Regions from separate parts of the Alkalinema sp. FACHB-956 genome, predicted to be linked through region 2. Evidence: predicted binding sites of a transcription regulator. Region 2 holds the regulator's gene; each other region holds the start of a gene.

Region 1 (4,215 bases), on a different contig from region 2:
AAGCCGCGCTGCTCCGACACCATGATGAAGCGATGGACATGATCGTTGAGTTGGCCGACGACAATCCCGCATCCCTAACGCGCGATCGGGCTCCGGTGACCGTCCAAGAAGCCACGGGGAATTACACATCCGACAATTACGCATCCGGCAATTACACATCCAGTAATCACGCATCCAGTAATCACGCATCCAGCAATTACACATCCGGCAATTCTGACCTAGACTCGACGGTGACGAATCCTACGGCGAATCTGGCAGACTTTCCCCCCTGTCCCCTGTGCGATCGGCCTTTGGATGAACACCACTGGGAATTGGTAGTGCAAAAACATTTGGCTAAACAACAGGAGATTCTGGAGCAAATTTGGGTGATTCGGGAACAACTGGCAGTATCTGAACGGGAAATCCAAGTGCTGCGTCAGGAATATCGCGATATCGAAAAACGATTGGAGCAGTACGGTTCGGTGTTAGAACGGCGGGGGCAGTTGCAGGAGCAGCTTCAGGTCAATGAATCCAGTCGCCAGAGCCTCGATCAACTACTGCACGAAGTGCAGCACCTGGAGCACCAACTGTTGAGTGGGGAATTTGCCCCCGATCTGCAAGAGGAATTGCGGCTATTGGATCACACCCTGGACAACCTGAACTACGACGATCGCAACCATGCCATTGCCCGAGGACTGGTCGATCGCTGGCGCTGGGCCGAAATTAAGCAGGCCGAAATTAAGCAAGCTCAACGGCGACAAACCCAGATTGAGCACCGGCTGCCGGAATTGCAAGCCCAGCAGGATGACTGTACGGCTCAAATCGCCCAACTGGAAACCACCCTGGCAGCGGGGCTGGCTCAGTACGACCAACACCTTGCCGACCTCGGCTACAGCCTAGAGCAGCACAACGCCCTCAGAGCCGCCCTCAAACAGGTGCAAGCCAGCCAATTGCGCTACCAAGAACTCCAGCAGGCCCAACAGCAATATCCCCACCTGCGGCAACGCCTAGAAGACCTCGCAGAGTCTTTACAAACCAAGCTAGTCAGTCTGGAAAGTGTGGGCCAGCAGTGCCAATATCTCGAAAAATGCTTAGCCGCTGCCCCGGAACCCACCGCCCAGATTCAGCAGCTAGAGCAAAAGTTGCAACGGGAGCGGCAAACCTTGGATGCAACCCTTTCACGACTGGGGCAATTACAACAACAACAGCAACAGCGATCGTATCTGCTACAAGACCAAGTAACGCTACAACGATCGCTACAAACGACCCGCCAGCAATATCGTATTTATCAGGAACTAGTACAGGCCTTTGGCAAAAATGGCATTCAAGCCCTGATGATTGAAAATGTTTTACCGCAGTTGGAAACCCTGGCCAATCAAATTTTGACGCGGTTGACGAATAATCAATTACATGTGCAATTTGTCACCCAAAAACGCAATGCGAAAGGCAAACTCCCCAATGCAAAACTCGCGGAAACCCTAGATATTGTCATTGCCGATGCCAAAGGAACCCGGCCCTACGAAACCTATTCCGGAGGGGAAGCTTTTCGGATTAACTTTGCCATTCGGTTGGCGTTGGCTCGGTTGTTATCACAGCGATCGGGGACTGCGCTGCAAATGCTCATTGTGGACGAAGGCTTTGGCACCCAGGATCAGGAAGGCTGCGATCGACTGATTGCGGCGATTAACGCGATCGCGCCAGATTTTGCCTGCATCCTCACGGTGACCCATATGCCCTATTTCCGAGATGCCTTCCAATCCCGCATCGAGGTTCACAAAACTGAAACGGGCTCTCAACTCGCGTTCTTTATGTAAGCGAGAGGCTATCTGAAGGGCGAGGTTTACTACAAGCTAGCCAATTGCAGGGGAAGCATCCGATTGGCTGCCAACACCCAGAAGAATCTTTTTAGAAAGAAAACCCTACGGAATCACTTAAAAAACGATTCCGTAGGATTTCAACCATTCAAAATCAGTGACTTCCGATTGTTTTCCATTCCGCAGGAACGCCCGAAGGAATACCCGAAGGAATGAAGCAATCTAGATAGCCTCTACGTTTTTCTCGCCAGTCCGAATCCGTACAATTTGATCCACAGGGCTGATGAAGATTTTTCCATCTCCAATTTCGCCAGTGCGGGCAGCGGCAATGATTTTATCCACTACCATGTCAACTTGTGCGTCTTCAATAACGATTTCAATCTTCAGCTTCTGCAAAAACTCAACGGTATATTCAGAGCCACGGTAGCGCTCCGTTTGGCCCTTCTGGCGACCAAAACCCCGCACTTCAGAAACGGTCATGCCGACGATTCCAGCATTGACGAGGGCAATTTTAACTTCATCCAGCTTAAATGGGCGGATGATTGCTTCAACCTTTTTCAAGGTTCCACACTCCTTGTCGATCTTTTATGTGATTGCTATGTAGATAGCAAAACCTATTGCTATCACTGCTAAACCATAAACTTTGTAGCGGATGTTACCCCACTGTAGCTTGATGGTATCAGATTCGTTGGGATCTCGAACTTTCCTGAGAAGTTATGTAATCATCCCAACCCACCTTGAGCTTACAGTAATTTATCGCCTTAGCCCGTTATGATGCTCTCCAACGCCTAACAGATCCCCTACAGGAAGGATTTCCCCAAACACCCACTTCCAGCACGCTGGGAAGCGTATTGGGAGCCCCTTGAGAGCCCCTGGGAAGACCCTCGGGGAATCATCTCCTTGGGAGAAGCCTTTGGAAGCCCCCTTGAAAGCACCCCCTTGGGCCACCTCGGCAATGCTATTTGGATGCTACTTGTGATGCTACTTGGAAGAGAGCAGGGGACGTACCAGCATAAACCCAGCCCCAAAAGCGGTCAGGACAATCAACGGAATCACGATCGCTAACTTCCAGCCACTTAAGGCCAGCGGCCCCCCAGCAGCGTCTGAAGAGTCCCCCACGCCCCAGCGGGGGGTCGCCTCTTGCTCCATCACCCAAGCCTTTGCCGGCAGCTTACGCGGGGTTGCTGATTTAATCGGTTTGGCCGATCGAGCGCCGGATCCCTGGGAAACTTTGCTCGGCTTGGCTGCCATTGTTGCAACAGGTGTTTGACTTGCGGCAGGTGTTTGACTGCTCCAAGGATCAGTGAGGGTTGAGCCAGCGATGGTAGAAGCCATAAATTGGGTCTGGCTAGCTGATTCGATCGCATTTTCTATGGGATCATCCGCCAAGCTGGGCAAATGGCTGACGGCTTGTTGGGTATACATCGCCAACTTGACTAACCGTTCAATTTCCTGCCGCAATTGCTGATTTTGTTGCAGTAACTGGCGGTTTTGATGTTTGAGAGACTCCATTGCAGCTTTAGTGGATTGCAGTTCAGAGGAGACTTCTCGGTATAGGGAAATGGGCACCGAAGGAGAGTAGGCAGTCTCCGCAGAAACGATCTGTCCAGCAGCTCTAGAATGACGCATGGGAAATGGATACCTGATTCTTGAATGGGAATAACTGAAGAGAGACCGAATGGCACGTAGGGCCACTAGCAACCTGATGAACGATCGCTGAAGGCCGTGCTTGGGTTGCGAGGTTCCAGTGGTCAGTTGTTATGACTGGGCAACGGAACTGCTACACCACCACGGATAACCGCCGCATCCGGGCTTCAGTCAGTGCGATCGGATGCCACAGGATAGCCTGAATTTTGGCAGCCGACGCACTCCTCCTCCAAGATTTTCTAGAAATCTATGGGAAAAACCGTTCCCCATAGGCTTCGTCTGATCCCGGCTTGCCTAACCACGCAGCCCCGTAAACTGGGCAACCACAGCCATCACCTGCGATCGGGTCAGCTTCGGGAAGCCATGGGTCATGGCATCCAGGGTGGCATGGGCGAGGGCAAGGGGCAACTCACAGAAGTCTCGGGCAGGCCCTTTGGGGAGGCTTTCGGTGTAGCGATCGGCCAGTTCCAAGTTACGCCGAGCATAGTGATCGAGATCTTTGACTGTCCAACCATCGGGAAAGAAACTGACCCCCCGATCCAAATCTTCGCGATGGTTCCGCAAAATATTGACCGCTTGCAATCCTCGCCCAAAGCCGATCGCTTGTGTTCGATCGGTCTGGGTGCCGTCATGCCACGCCCACAGATCTGATAGCAACAAACCTACGGATCCTGCCACGCTAAAGGTATAGCGATCGAGATCGTATTCCGTTTGGACTTCCCAATTGCGCTCTGCCCAGTAGGCCATGCGATCGGCCATGGCAGCGGTGGCTTCC
Region 2 (4,215 bases):
GAGGAAATTTTCCTCCTGATTGAATACGCGAATACCAGCTGGAAAAAAGATACTGGCATCAAACGACAACTCTATGCCCAAGCCGGGATTCCCGACTATTGGGTCATTCACCTGGCAGCTCGCCAAGTCAGAATTTATCGAGACCCGCAAGGAGAGGATTATCGGTCAATGACCACCCTCTCCCAAGGCCCCATTCGGCTCTTAGCCTTCCCCGACGTGGAACTGGCGATCGAGCCTTTCCTGACGGGGATTTAACCTGCATGAGAACTTAATCAGGGGTGGGTTAGGACTCGACGCGGCTGTCGGTCATCCCCATGATTTCGTACCCGGAATCCACATAGATCACCTGACCTGTAATCCCGCTGGAGAGGTCACTGCTCAGGAATGCCGCCGTATTACCCACTTCCAACTGGGTGACGGTGCGCCGCAGGGGAGCCACCTCTTCCACATGCTTAATCATGTCGCGGATCCCACCCACCGCAGAGGAGGCCAGGGTGCGGATGGGGCCAGCGGAAATGGCATTGACTCGAACGCCCTGGGAGCCGAGTTCATGGGCCAGATACCGCACATTCATTTCCAAGGCTGCCTTGGCCGTGCCCATAACGTTGTAGTTCGGAATGACCTTCACACCACCGTAGTAGGTCAGGGTGACAATACTGCCGCCCTCGGTCATCAAGGGTTTAGCCGCCCCCGCCATCTGAATCAATGAATAAGCACTGACATCCAGGGCCAACTTGAAGCCTTCCCGACTGGTGGCGCTAAAGTTGCCTTTCAATTCTTCTTTATTGGCAAAGGCCAGACAGTGAATCAGAATATCTAGCCGTCCCCAAGCTTCCTTCACCGCATCAAAGGTAGCTTGAACTTGCTCATCGCTCTGGACATTACAGGGCACAAACAAACTGGGATTCAACGGCTCGGTCAGATCCCGCACCTTTTTCTCAAACTTGCCGCTGTCATCCGGCAGATAGGTGACCCCAATGTTGGCTCCGGCCCTATGGAGTTGCTGGGCGATGCCCCAGGCGATCGACTTATCGTTAGCAATTCCTGTGACCAGGGCGTTTTTTCCACTCAGATTCAGCATAGCCATGTACGTTGAGAGCATTTATGAGAATACTCAAAGATGGTCAGCCATGGAATAGGCGACCCTAGGGAGATTTCCGGCCATTGCGGTCGTGCACCGCGATCGTTGCGGCCTAAAGTGCCCAAAGCCCGGTCTTGGGTGGGGATGCGCTAACTGGACAAAATTGTGCAGGGGCCAAAACTTGGGAGTAAGATATTGACAATCTCAGTGTGATCAGAGTGCCTCAGTGTGATCAGGATTCAGTGTGATCAAGGTAATGGTGACCGGAATACCCCGTGCGAATTAGCACAGGTTTTCGCCATCGTTCGTCCACCTTATACATTGCACTATCTTTACATTGCACTAGATGAACCTGGTTGGATGGATTGTGATCAGTTTAGGTGCAGCCTCCTGATTCAACTCAGATGATTCAACTCAGAGCGAACTTAGACCTGTGCTAATTCAATAAAACTCAACGTTGAAGACTCCGGCTCAGCTAAATTGCCCATAAGCTTAGTAGAAAGCGTAGTGGAGTGTATTTCTTGCTACAAAAACTCCTCGATCGGTAGGTTTTATTGGTCTCAAGTCAACAATTGCTCACAGAGTGAATCTTACAGAAACGATTCTCATCGGAATTAATCTCTTAGCGGATCTCTTGAACGTTGACCCCTTGATTGTGTAGTTAGCTAACTCTACTGGCCTTTCCGTAGAACGGCGTTAGGAACGGGGAAGATGGTAATAAGCCCAGACAAGTCGCTCGCATCAATGTTCCGCCAAATGGGTGGAAACGCTTATCCGCCGATGGTGGAAACCTTCGAGCGGGGTAAGACAATCTTCTTTCCGGGTGATCCTGCTGAACGGGTTTATTTTCTCCAGAAAGGGGCTGTTAAGTTATCTCGGGTCTATGAAGCGGGGGAAGAAATCACTGTCGCGCTGTTGCGGGAAAACAGTGTATTTGGAGTCCTATCGCTGATTACGGGACAAAAAGCCGATCGCTTCTACCACGCGGTGGCGTTTACGCCGGTGGAACTGCTTTCGGTACCGATCGAACAGGTAGAAAAGGCCCTGAAGGAAAATCCTGATCTGTCCATGTGGATGCTCAAGGGGCTGTCATCCCGGATTCTGCAAACGGAGATGATGATCGAAACCTTGGCTCACCGGGATATGGGATCTCGGTTGGTGAGTTTTTTGCTGATCCTATGCCGGGACTTTGGGGTGCCGGGACAAAACGGGATCACGATCGATCTCAAGCTCTCCCACCAGGCGATCGCGGAAGCTATTGGATCCACTCGCGTCACAGTGACTCGCTTACTTGGGGATCTGCGGCAGGATGAAATGATTTCTATTCACAAAAAGAAAATCACGGTTCATAATCCCGTCATGCTTAGTCAGCAATTCACCTAGAATCCCAGTTCCAAACAGTCTAGTTCCTAATAGTCCAGTTCCCAATAGTCCAGTTCCGACGTGCTGATCCACCGGATCCAGTTCTGCGGGAGAATCCCACTGCCCTAAGGTTCCCTGGGGAACAGTCCTGTCAGAACAGTCCTGTTAGAACGGTCAATAGGCTTTAGACTGGCTATAGTTTTTGGTAGGAGCCGTTTGGAAACCTTTAGTCCAGCGGCAGGTGTGGTGGAGTTGTAATGTCTAGCGGGTATATCCTGATTTTGGCGGTGTTGATCTTAGGGGGTGTCATTGCCACGCTGGGCGATCGCATTGGAACCCGAGTGGGCAAAGCGCGTCTGAGCTTGTTTAATCTCCGCCCTAAGAAGACGGCTGTCGTTGTCACTATTTTGACCGGGATTTTGATCTCAGCGTCCACGCTGGGCATTTTACTGCTGGCTAATCGGCAATTTCGCGACATGATTCTCAACTTTGAGGTGATTCAGCGGCGATTACGGCGAGCGAGTACCGATTTGGATCAAGCGAAGGCTGAACTGGGTAAGACCGCCGAGCAAAAAGAAAATGTTGAGGCGGAGTTGAATAAGTCCCAAGTGGAGCGGGGCAAGGTGCAGGCGCAGCTCGATCGGGTCAAAAACTCCCTCAAGGATGCCGCTGCCCTGCAACGGGCCACCGAAGCCCGACGGGCGCAGGTCGAACAGCAACGCAATGTCGTGCAGGCACAGTTACTCTCGGTTTCCCAGCAAGCTCTCGCGCTAAAATCCGAAATTCTGGAACTAGAAGCTGAGCAAAAACAGTTAGCCGCCCAGCGGGATGAAGTCAAAGCCCAAATTGCTGCCCGAGATCAAGAAATTGAAGAACGCAGCAAAATCATTCAACAGCGCGATCGGGACATTGCAGCCCGAGATACCGTCATTACCCAACGGGAAGAACGGCTACGGGCTTTGGAAAATCAGCAGGTTGCGCTGGCCCGTGAAGTGGAGAAACTGGAACAGGAAGCTCAGCGTCTGCGATTGGGCACCCCGGCGATTTTGCGGAACCAAGTGCTGGCGTCAGGGGTGGTGCGCATTACCAATCCCCAAGCCTCCAACCAGGCGGTGGATGCACTCCTGCGGGAAGCCAATCGAGTGGCACAGGGCGCACTGCAACCGGGGGTCGATGGCAATGGTCAAATTTTGCGGATTACCCGATCGGAAGTGGATCAGTTAGCTCGCCAGATCAGCGATGGCCGGGACTACTTTGTGCGAATTTTGGCGGCGGCGAATTACCTATTGGGCGAAAAAACAGAGGTAACGGTGTTTGCCGATGTGGTGCGTAATGAAGTGATTTATCGGCCTGGGGATGTCCTGGCCACCACTTCTCTGGATCCGTCCAAGATGACTGTCACAGAGATTCAAGATCGTATTAACAAACTCGTGGCGGCTTCGATTTTCCGGGCGAAGCGAGCTGGATTGCTCTCCGATAATGTGCAGGTCAGTCGGATTCAGGCGCTGATTCAGTTTATTGATGGACTCCGGCAGTACGATAGTTCGATTGAAATTCGCGCGATCGCGGGGGATGTCACCTATACGGCGGGGCCGATGCGTCTAGAATTGATTGCAGTTCAGAATGGACAAACGGTGCTGCAAACTAGTCGTTAGGGCTGTGACCCGCACGGCCAGCCGCAGAACTAGTGATGGAGAGGCGCGAGGCAATATGTACTACTTAGGGTTTGATCCCGGACGGGATAAATGTGGGGTGGCGATCGTGGATGATCA
Region 3 (4,215 bases), on a different contig from region 2:
ATCTGGCGCAGGAACCTGTGATGAAGTAAGTCGAAAGTTCCCAGCCAGTGGGGGGCGAATTTTACGGCTTAGGATTCAACTTCCCAAGTTCCTAGCTCGGGCGGAACATCGGACAGCGGGCTACCACCCAATGTTTCTTCTGCGATCGTGAGCCGAATCGTCCGGGAAAATCCTTGCCCTTGGGGATCGCCCAAAGTGACTTCCACCACATCACTGGCGAGGATATCCAACCGGCTCAACAGCCCCCGCAGATGGGGAGTACTGGCTCCCGTATCCACATACAGTCGTTCAGACAATTGATTGATCCGTCGCCAAGTTGTATACAGCTTGGCGATCGTGCTTTCTAGGGCTGCGGCTTGGTTGACTAATTCCGCCGTTGAATTGAGCACGCCCACCCGCAAGGCTTCTTCTAGGGCTAACTCTAGATCAACATTCGATTCGCTCAGCGCCTGCACCTGGTTGGCCGATTCTAAGTACCGGGCCAGATAGCGCGCCTCAGCGGTCACCTGTTTCAACGTATCCACATTGGGACTGTCGGCAACCGCATCCCGGATCGTCACTTGGTGCACTTCTGGCAACTTTTCCATTTGCTTAACCAGCGGAGCCAAATATTTGGGCGGAATGGTTTGATCCGCAGCTTTGGCCCGCACTTCCTCCGGCAGCAAGTCAGAGGTCATGGCCGTCCACTCATCTGAAAGTTGTCGGACTTCCCGCCGAGTAATTTTGTTGCCCTGTTTGGCGGAATCAGCAATCATTTGCTGCACTTCTGGAGCGGATTGGGCCGTGGCAACAAACGCCCGTTTGGTGAATTGATTAATATCCTCAGTTTCGAGGTAGCCCTGCTCTAAGAGATGGTCGGCACTATTGGCCAGATCGATTAGGTTATAGGCATGGCTGCGGCTAATTTCCCGATCCTTGAGCCAGTTGAGAAAGCCTGCACTCCGTCCTTCGCCCAAATGCTTTTCCCGATCGCGGATCGTGCGTAAAATGCGTCCACGCCAAATATCGGTTTGCAGATCAAATCGATCGCACACCTGCCAAGCTAGCTCGATTTTTTGCTGAAACTCGACCTCAGAGATTGCTTCATCATCAGGGTCGGGAAGTTGGAAGGTAAATCCATCCTTCACAACTTCCATCAGTTCGGCGGAGATATCGAACAACTGTGACATCGGGATGATCGGGTAAGAAGCCAACGCAATATTATTGCATGATTTTTGCATGACCTTAGTCGCATCGGAGGATTCCTCCTAGCGCTGTCGAGCAGACCCTCAAACCCGTTGTCTGCTAGCGCCCGATCGCGCCTCAATCACGCATCGATCGCAACGAGATCGCGACTGTAGATGCCCTTCAACTCATCTCCAACATCCGTTGCATCGGACGCAGCGCTGCAACTCTAGTTGCCTCCGGGAGGGTAATTTCCGGTGCTCGATTTTTCATAGCTAAATACAATTTTTCCAATGTATTTAACCGCATGTGGGGGCATTCGTTACAAGCACAGTTTTGAGTGGGGGGCGCGGGAATAAATTCCTTATCGGGAGCAGCTTTTTGCATTTGGTGAATAATTCCCGGTTCCGTCACCACAATGAAGGAGGAACTGCGGCTCTGTTGGCAATATTTCAGCAATCCAGTGGTGGAGGCGATGTAATTGGCATGTTTCAGCAGGGGAATTTCGCATTCCGGGTGGGCAATGACTTCTGCCTGGGGATGGGCCATTTTGAGGGCAATCAGTTTTTTCTCAGAAAATGTTTCATGCACCATGCAACTGCCCTGCCACAGCACCATCTCGCGCCCAGTTTGTTCCATGACGTAGCGTCCCAAGTTACGATCGGGGGCGAAGATGATCGGTTGATCCAGGGGAATTTGGTTGACGATTTTGACGGCGTTGGCACTGGTGCAGATGATGTCACTCATCGCTTTGATTTCCGCTGTGCAGTTGATGTAGGAGATCACAATGTGATCCGGGTGCTGCCGTTTGAAGTCAGCGAAGGCATCTGGGGGACAACTATCAGCTAGGGAGCAGCCAGCGGCCAAATCGGGGAGGAGCACTAATTTTTCGGGGTTGAGAATTTTGGCAGTTTCCGCCATAAAGTGAACCCCCGCAAAGACGATGACATCCGCCTGGGTTTGGGCTGCCTGTTGGGATAGGCCGAGGGAATCGCCCAGATAGTCTGCGATGTCTTGGATCTCAGAATCTTGGTAATAGTGAGCCAAAATCACGGCATTTAGCTCTTTTTTGAGATCTTGAATGGCCGCAAAAAGATCGCGAGGTAGGGGATTTTGGGTCGGTGCAACGGTGGTAAACACGATCGAAGGATCCTTGGGTGAGATGGATGAGAGTAGATATTTATAGTTTAAATTACCAAAATTAAAAGTCAATATTTTATCAGGAATTACCAAGAAGGTGGCTTTTTGGATCCATTGAATGGGCTGGCGAAATCCAGAAATCCTAGGATAGGGCTTTTGGCATCCCGTTGGACAGCAAATCCCAGCAAACCCCAGAGCTGCACGATCGCATTGACGATCCGATTAGTTAACCCCTTGCCCAGGATGTCGCTCCGAACACCATCCTTTAGAATAGAGAGAGTCCTGTTTTCCCGATGAACGCTTTGATTCCCCCTGCTAGCCCACAAAATTTGACTCAAGCAACTTTGACCCAAGCAACTTTGACCCAAGCAACTTTGACCCAGCCCGATCGCATCCAACAAGAAACCTTAGACCTCTTAGAGTGGTCGCGGCTCTGTCAGCATTTGGCGACCTTTGCAGCGACAAAGTTAGGGGCGATCGCAGCGCGGAATTTACAAATTCCCACCACTCAAGCCGAAACCTTGCAATTATTGGCCCAAACCCGTGAAGTCTATACGCTGGAAAATCAATTGGCAAGCGGGTTGCAGTTTACGGGCATTCAGGATATTGGGGATGCCTTAGAACGATCGGCGTTGCAAGGCATTCTTTCTGGAGAGGAGTTGCTGGAGATTGCGACGACCTTGGCGGGGGCACGCAATCTGCGACGGACGATCGAGAATCAGGACAATTTGCCAACGCTGACGGAATTGGTAGCGGAACTGCGCACCTATCCTGAAATCGAACAGGAAATTTATCGCTGCATTGACGATCGGGGCAAGGTAACGGAACGGGCCAGTCCAAAGTTAGCGGACATTCGGGAAAAAATTCGCAGCACCCGCGATCGAATTTATAGCGTCTTGCAAAAAATGCTGAGTCGCCACGGTAACGCGATTCAGGAACCCGTCATTACTCAACGGGATGGCCGTTTTGTGATTCCGGTGAAGGCTCCACAAAAGGATGCCATTCCAGGAATTGTCCATGACGCATCCATGAGTGGGGCAACGTTGTATGTGGAGCCGCAATCGACGGTGCAGATGAATAATGCGTTGCGGCAATTTCTGCGGCAGGAACAGGCGGAAGAAGAGGCCATTCGACGCAAGCTAACGGAACAGGTGGCTGCGGTTCAAGAGGATTTAGAAGCGTTAGTGGCAATTTGTACGCGGTTGGATTTGGCGACGGCAAGGGCGCGCTATAGCTTTTGGTTAGAAGCGAATCCGCCGCGATTTATTGATTGGGGGGAAGCGGGAAAAACAGAGCCGATCGTGCTACGGAATTTGCGCCATCCGCTGTTAATTTGGCAGCAACAGCATGAACAAGGGCGTGATGTCGTGCCGATCCATTTAACGATCGATCCGCAGATTCGGGTCGTGGCGATTACGGGGCCAAACACCGGGGGGAAGACGGTGACGTTGAAAACCCTGGCACTGGCGGTGTTAATGGCGAAGGTGGGCTTATTTGTTCCCGCGCGGGAACCCGTGGAACTGCCTTGGTTTAGCCAAATTCTGGCGGATATTGGGGATGAGCAGTCGTTGCAGCAGAGTCTATCGACGTTTTCTGGTCACATTCGCCGCATTGGTCGGATTTTGAATGCGTTATCTCCAGGGGAAGCATTACCGATCGAACTAACTGAAACGTTGCTTAATGAGGAGAATGCAGATTCTCTAGCAGAGTCCCCAGCGTTAATTGACACATTATCTTCTGAGTCATCTGCTACGGTTTCTAAGGCGTTGTCGAATTCTCTAGTACTGTTGGATGAAGTTGGCGCGGGGACAGACCCATCGGAGGGGAGTGCCTTGGCGATCGCGTTGTTGAAGCATTTGGCCGATCACACAAAATTGACGATCGCGACGACACACTTTGGCGAGTTAAAGG
Region 4 (4,215 bases), on a different contig from region 2:
CGTTTCTAACCCATCGCCAGCCGCCACCGACCTAATTGATGGCCATCTTGCCGAAATTCAACTTCTCGCGTCCGGGTTGGGGGGGCAACTCACCACCCAACCCCTCTCCAACCAACGGGCACTGCAAATTCAACTCACCCTTCCCTATCGCCAACAACCCTCCGATCTGCGGCTAGAAATTGCCTGTACTGCATCCGTCCTGCAACTGGCCTGCACCCAACTTGCCAGAGCCGCCGGATTAACCCCCTGCCGCGATCGCAATGCCCCCGTCCTAACCGATCAGCCGAGTACGATTGCAGGCGATCGCAAAATTATCTGGATCGCCACTACCCCAGTTTGTCCAGCGAAAATTCAGGCCAAAGTTGACCTATCGATTTCACCAGAGCAATTGCGGCAGGTCGTCGAGGCGGTGACGCAGGGGCAAACCTGGGGTATTCGCGCCAGTGAACTGACGGAACGGGAACTGGAAATTCTCACGTTATTAACCCAGGGGCACCGCGATCGCGACATTGCCGAACACCTGTTCATCAGCGAAAGCACCGTCAAATTCCATCTCAACAATGTCCTGGCTAAGCTTCAGGTTCGCACCCGCTATCAGGCAATTTATCAAGCAATTCAACAGGGATGGATTTAGTTGCCACCTACCCATATCGCTAGACTTGGAACTTCCGTATTCACAGATACAAAGGCGCATAAATCGCAACTTTAGGCTGGCTGTAAGTTGCACAACAGAGGCTTTTGTATCCTATGAGCAGTCACCATTCAGTCGTCGTTGTTGGTGGTGGGCAGGCGGGGTTAGCCATGAGCTATTGCCTGAAAGAACGGGGCATTGACCATCTGATTTTCGAGAAAAATCAAATTGGTTATGCATGGCGAGAAAAACGCTGGGATAGTTTTTGTCTGGTTACACCCAACTGGCAATGTCAACTACCGGGATTTCCCTATCCGGGGAGTGACCCCCAGGGATTCATGGTGAAAGATGAAATTGTGCAGTACATCGAAGCCTTTGCCGCTGCCTTTGAGCCACCGATCCGCGAAGGTGTAGCGGTATCGCGGCTGTGGAAAGACGAAACCCACAATCGCTTTGAACTGGAGACCTCGATCGGCAGCTACACCGCCGATCAGGTGGTCATTGCTACAGGTGGCTATCATCGACCCAAAATTCCCCGCATGGCAGAGCGACTGCCGTCCACCGTCCAGCAAATTCACGCATCGGAGTATAAAAATCCAGATGCCTTGCCACCGGGAGCCGTGCTGGTAGTGGGCACTGGCCAATCGGGGTGCCAAATTGCCGAGGATTTGCATCTGGCGGGTCGGACGGTGCATTTGAGTGTGGGCAGTGCGCCGCGATCGCCCCGTCGTTACCGGGGTAAAGATGTAGTGGACTGGTTAGATCAGATGGGGTACTACGACTTACCAATTGACGAGCATCCCCAAAAGGACAAAGTCCGCGCCAAGGCCAACCATTACCTCACCGGACGGGATGGTGGGCGGGAGATTGACCTACGGCAGTTTGCCCAGGAAGGAATGCAACTGCACGGACGGTTACAGCGGATTGACGGGACAGCACTGCAATTTAATCCCGACCTGAAGCAAAATTTAGACCAAGCCGATGCCGTTTGCGAAAGCATTAAACAGACCATTGACAAGTTCATTGCCAAAAACCATCTGGATGCCCCCACCGAACCGCCTTACCAGCCCGTTTGGCATCCCACCGAGGAGCAACCCGCGATCGATATGGCAACTGCCAATATCCAAACTGTGATCTGGTGTACGGGGTATGAAACCGACTATAGCTGGGTGGATATGCCCGTGTTTAACGGTAAGGGCTATCCCAGTCATGAGCGCGGCGTAACGCCCCTCTGGGGGCTGTATTTCCTGGGGTTGCCCTGGCTGTATACCTGGGGTTCGGGGCGATTTTCCGGCATTGCACGGGATGCGGTCCATCTGGCCGATTACCTGACGGCACGGCGACGGATTTCCACTAACAATGCCTGGAGTGTGGTGAATGAATTTTTGCTGGGTTCGTAGTCCCGATCGCCTATCGATTTAAACAGGGATGACAGGCCGATCTCCCCGACTTCAGCCCATTGGCGATCGCGAACCTGACGCTATGGGTAGTCTTCTGGACTCGGTAACTGGAGATACAAATCCCCGTTCTGACAACCTCATAATGGGGCTGGAAACCCAGCAAAACAAAAGGAAGCAACTATGGCTGAAGTGACTGCCCCAGCGCATCAAACGGGTGATTTCTTTGTTGATTACGAAGAAAAGGTTTTTCCCGATGTCAAAGCCGAACCGGGTGAAAAAGCCCTGGTGACCTTCCACACCGTTGCCTTTGAAGGCTCAATTGGTTTTGTTAACTTGCTGCAAGCCACCCGACTACAGCGCAAGGGCTTTGAGACTTCAGTGCTGTTGTATGGCCCCGGTGTAACCTTGGGTGTGCAGCGAGGATTTCCGAAACTCGGTGATGCTGCCTTTCCGGGTCACCAAAACTTCAACGAGCAACTGACCAAGTTTATGGCCGAAGGTGGCAAAGTCTATGCCTGTCGCTTTGCGCTACAAGCCCTGTATGGTCACGGCGAACCCTCGTTGATTCCTGGCATTCGCCCGATCAATCCGCTGGATGTGCTGGATTTGGTGTTGCTGCATCGCAAAGATGGAGCCTTCATTCTCGATACCTGGACACTCTAGGATTTTTACTCTTCCAATCACCCATGGATTATTCACGCATTGTTCGTGCAGCGGCAGTTCAAATCAGTCCAGTGCTGTTTAGCCGCGAGGGCACAACCGAGAAGGTCTTGCAGGCGATCGCCAAAGCGGCCTCGGCAGGGGCGCAACTGGTGGTTTTTCCCGAAACCGTTGTGCCCTACTATCCCTACTTCTCCTTTGTGCAACCGCCCGTCCTGATGGGCAAAGAGCACATGCGGCTGTACGAAGAAGCCGTGACGATTCCAGGGCCAACCACCGATGCCGTCAGTCAGGCTGCCTGTTCCCACAATATCGTCGTTGTCTTGGGAGTCAATGAGCGCGATCACGGCTCCCTCTATAACACCCAACTGATCTTTGATGCTGATGGCACCCTGGTACTGAAACGGCGCAAGATAACCCCGACCTACCATGAGCGCATGGTGTGGGGGCAAGGCGACGGAGCCGGATTGCGAACGGTGGACACCGCCGTGGGCCGGGTGGGTGCGTTGGCCTGTTGGGAGCATTACAATCCCCTGGCTCGCTTTGCCCTGATGACCCAGCACGAACAAATCCACTGTGCTCAGTTTCCTGGGTCGATGGTCGGGCAGATTTTTGCCGATCAAATCGAAGTGACCATTCGCCACCACGCCCTGGAATCGGGTTGTTTTGTGATCAATGCCACGGCGTGGCTGTCGCCGGAACAGGTGGGGCAAATTACCCCGGATGAAAAGCTGCAACGGTTCCTCAGCAACGGCTGTAATACGGCAATTATTGGCCCGGAGGGGAATCACCTGTGTCCGCCTGTGACCGAGGGAGAGGGCATGGCGATCGCTGACCTTGACTTCTCCCTGATCACCAAGCGCAAACGGATGATGGACTCCGTGGGGCATTACTCCCGCCCGGACTTATTGCAACTGCATGCCAACCTGACGGCTCAATCTCTGATTGCCCCCACGCCGGTTCCAGACTTCGCCCCACTGGATTTGCCCGTTCCAGACGCGAATGCTGTTTCACCTGTGTTCACCCTGAATGAATCCCCATGAAACCTCCCCTACCCCCGTTTACCCTAGAAACCGCCAAAGCCAAAGTCCAGGCGGCTGAAGATGCCTGGAATACCCGTGACCCAGAGCGTGTCGCCCTCGCCTATACCGAAGATTCCGAATGGCGCAATCGGGCTGAGTTCTTGCAGGGACGCGCCCAGATTGTGGAATTTCTCAAGCGGAAATGGGCGAAGGAGTTGGACTATCGCTTGCGAAAGGAACTGTGGTGTTTTCTGGAGAATCGTATTGCGGTGCGGTTTGAATACGAATGGCACGACGATTCTGGCTTCTGGTATCGCGCCTACGGCAATGAAAACTGGGAGTTTGCTGACAATGGGCTGATGATGCGCCGATTCGCCAGCATTAACGATGTTCCGATTCAAGAATCCGATCGCAAATTTCGCTGGGAGCGGTAACCCACATGACTCAGCAACTGAATCAGCAATCGACGAGTCCGCTACACCTGACGAAGCAAGAGCTCATT

Evidence for each region. The regulator NtcA, encoded in region 2, controls nitrogen genes in cyanobacteria. The targets are predictions, from matches to a motif close to TTTGTANNNNNNNNTACAAA.
Region 1: a site for NtcA is predicted at 2,436-2,455, ahead of H6G21_RS06635 (P-II family nitrogen regulator). Genes of this name have one in related genera too.
Region 3: a site for NtcA is predicted at 2,344-2,363, ahead of nadA (quinolinate synthase NadA). Genes of this name have one in related genera too.
Region 4: a site for NtcA is predicted at 2,132-2,151, ahead of H6G21_RS05680 (MSMEG_0572/Sll0783 family nitrogen starvation response protein). Genes of this name have one in related genera too.

What each region holds. Positions count from the first base shown of each region.
Region 1 covers NZ_JACJRC010000003.1:349,940-354,154, forward strand. The annotation lists gene H6G21_RS06630 (SMC family ATPase) at 1-1,793, shown strand, start outside; gene H6G21_RS06635 (P-II family nitrogen regulator) at 2,016-2,354, opposite strand; gene H6G21_RS06640 (hypothetical protein) at 2,775-3,422, opposite strand; gene H6G21_RS06645 (phytoene/squalene synthase family protein) at 3,735-4,215, opposite strand, start outside.
Region 2 covers NZ_JACJRC010000008.1:160,429-164,643, reverse strand. The annotation lists gene H6G21_RS11535 (Uma2 family endonuclease) at 1-255, shown strand, start outside; gene fabI (enoyl-ACP reductase FabI) at 284-1,081, opposite strand; gene ntcA (global nitrogen regulator NtcA) at 1,793-2,464, shown strand; gene H6G21_RS11520 (DUF3084 domain-containing protein) at 2,701-4,098, shown strand; gene H6G21_RS11515 (pre-16S rRNA-processing nuclease YqgF) at 4,067-4,215, shown strand, end outside.
Region 3 covers NZ_JACJRC010000002.1:317,108-321,322, reverse strand. The annotation lists gene H6G21_RS04795 (DUF928 domain-containing protein) at 1-29, shown strand, start outside; gene H6G21_RS04790 (hypothetical protein) at 69-1,169, opposite strand; gene nadA (quinolinate synthase NadA) at 1,348-2,304, opposite strand; gene H6G21_RS04780 (endonuclease MutS2) at 2,598-4,215, shown strand, end outside.
Region 4 covers NZ_JACJRC010000003.1:111,304-115,518, reverse strand. The annotation lists gene H6G21_RS05690 (LuxR C-terminal-related transcriptional regulator) at 1-634, shown strand, start outside; gene H6G21_RS05685 (MSMEG_0569 family flavin-dependent oxidoreductase) at 748-2,031, shown strand; gene H6G21_RS05680 (MSMEG_0572/Sll0783 family nitrogen starvation response protein) at 2,212-2,694, shown strand; gene H6G21_RS05675 (Nit6803 family nitrilase) at 2,718-3,734, shown strand; gene H6G21_RS05670 (DUF1348 family protein) at 3,725-4,147, shown strand; gene H6G21_RS05665 (MSMEG_0568 family radical SAM protein) at 4,195-4,215, shown strand, end outside.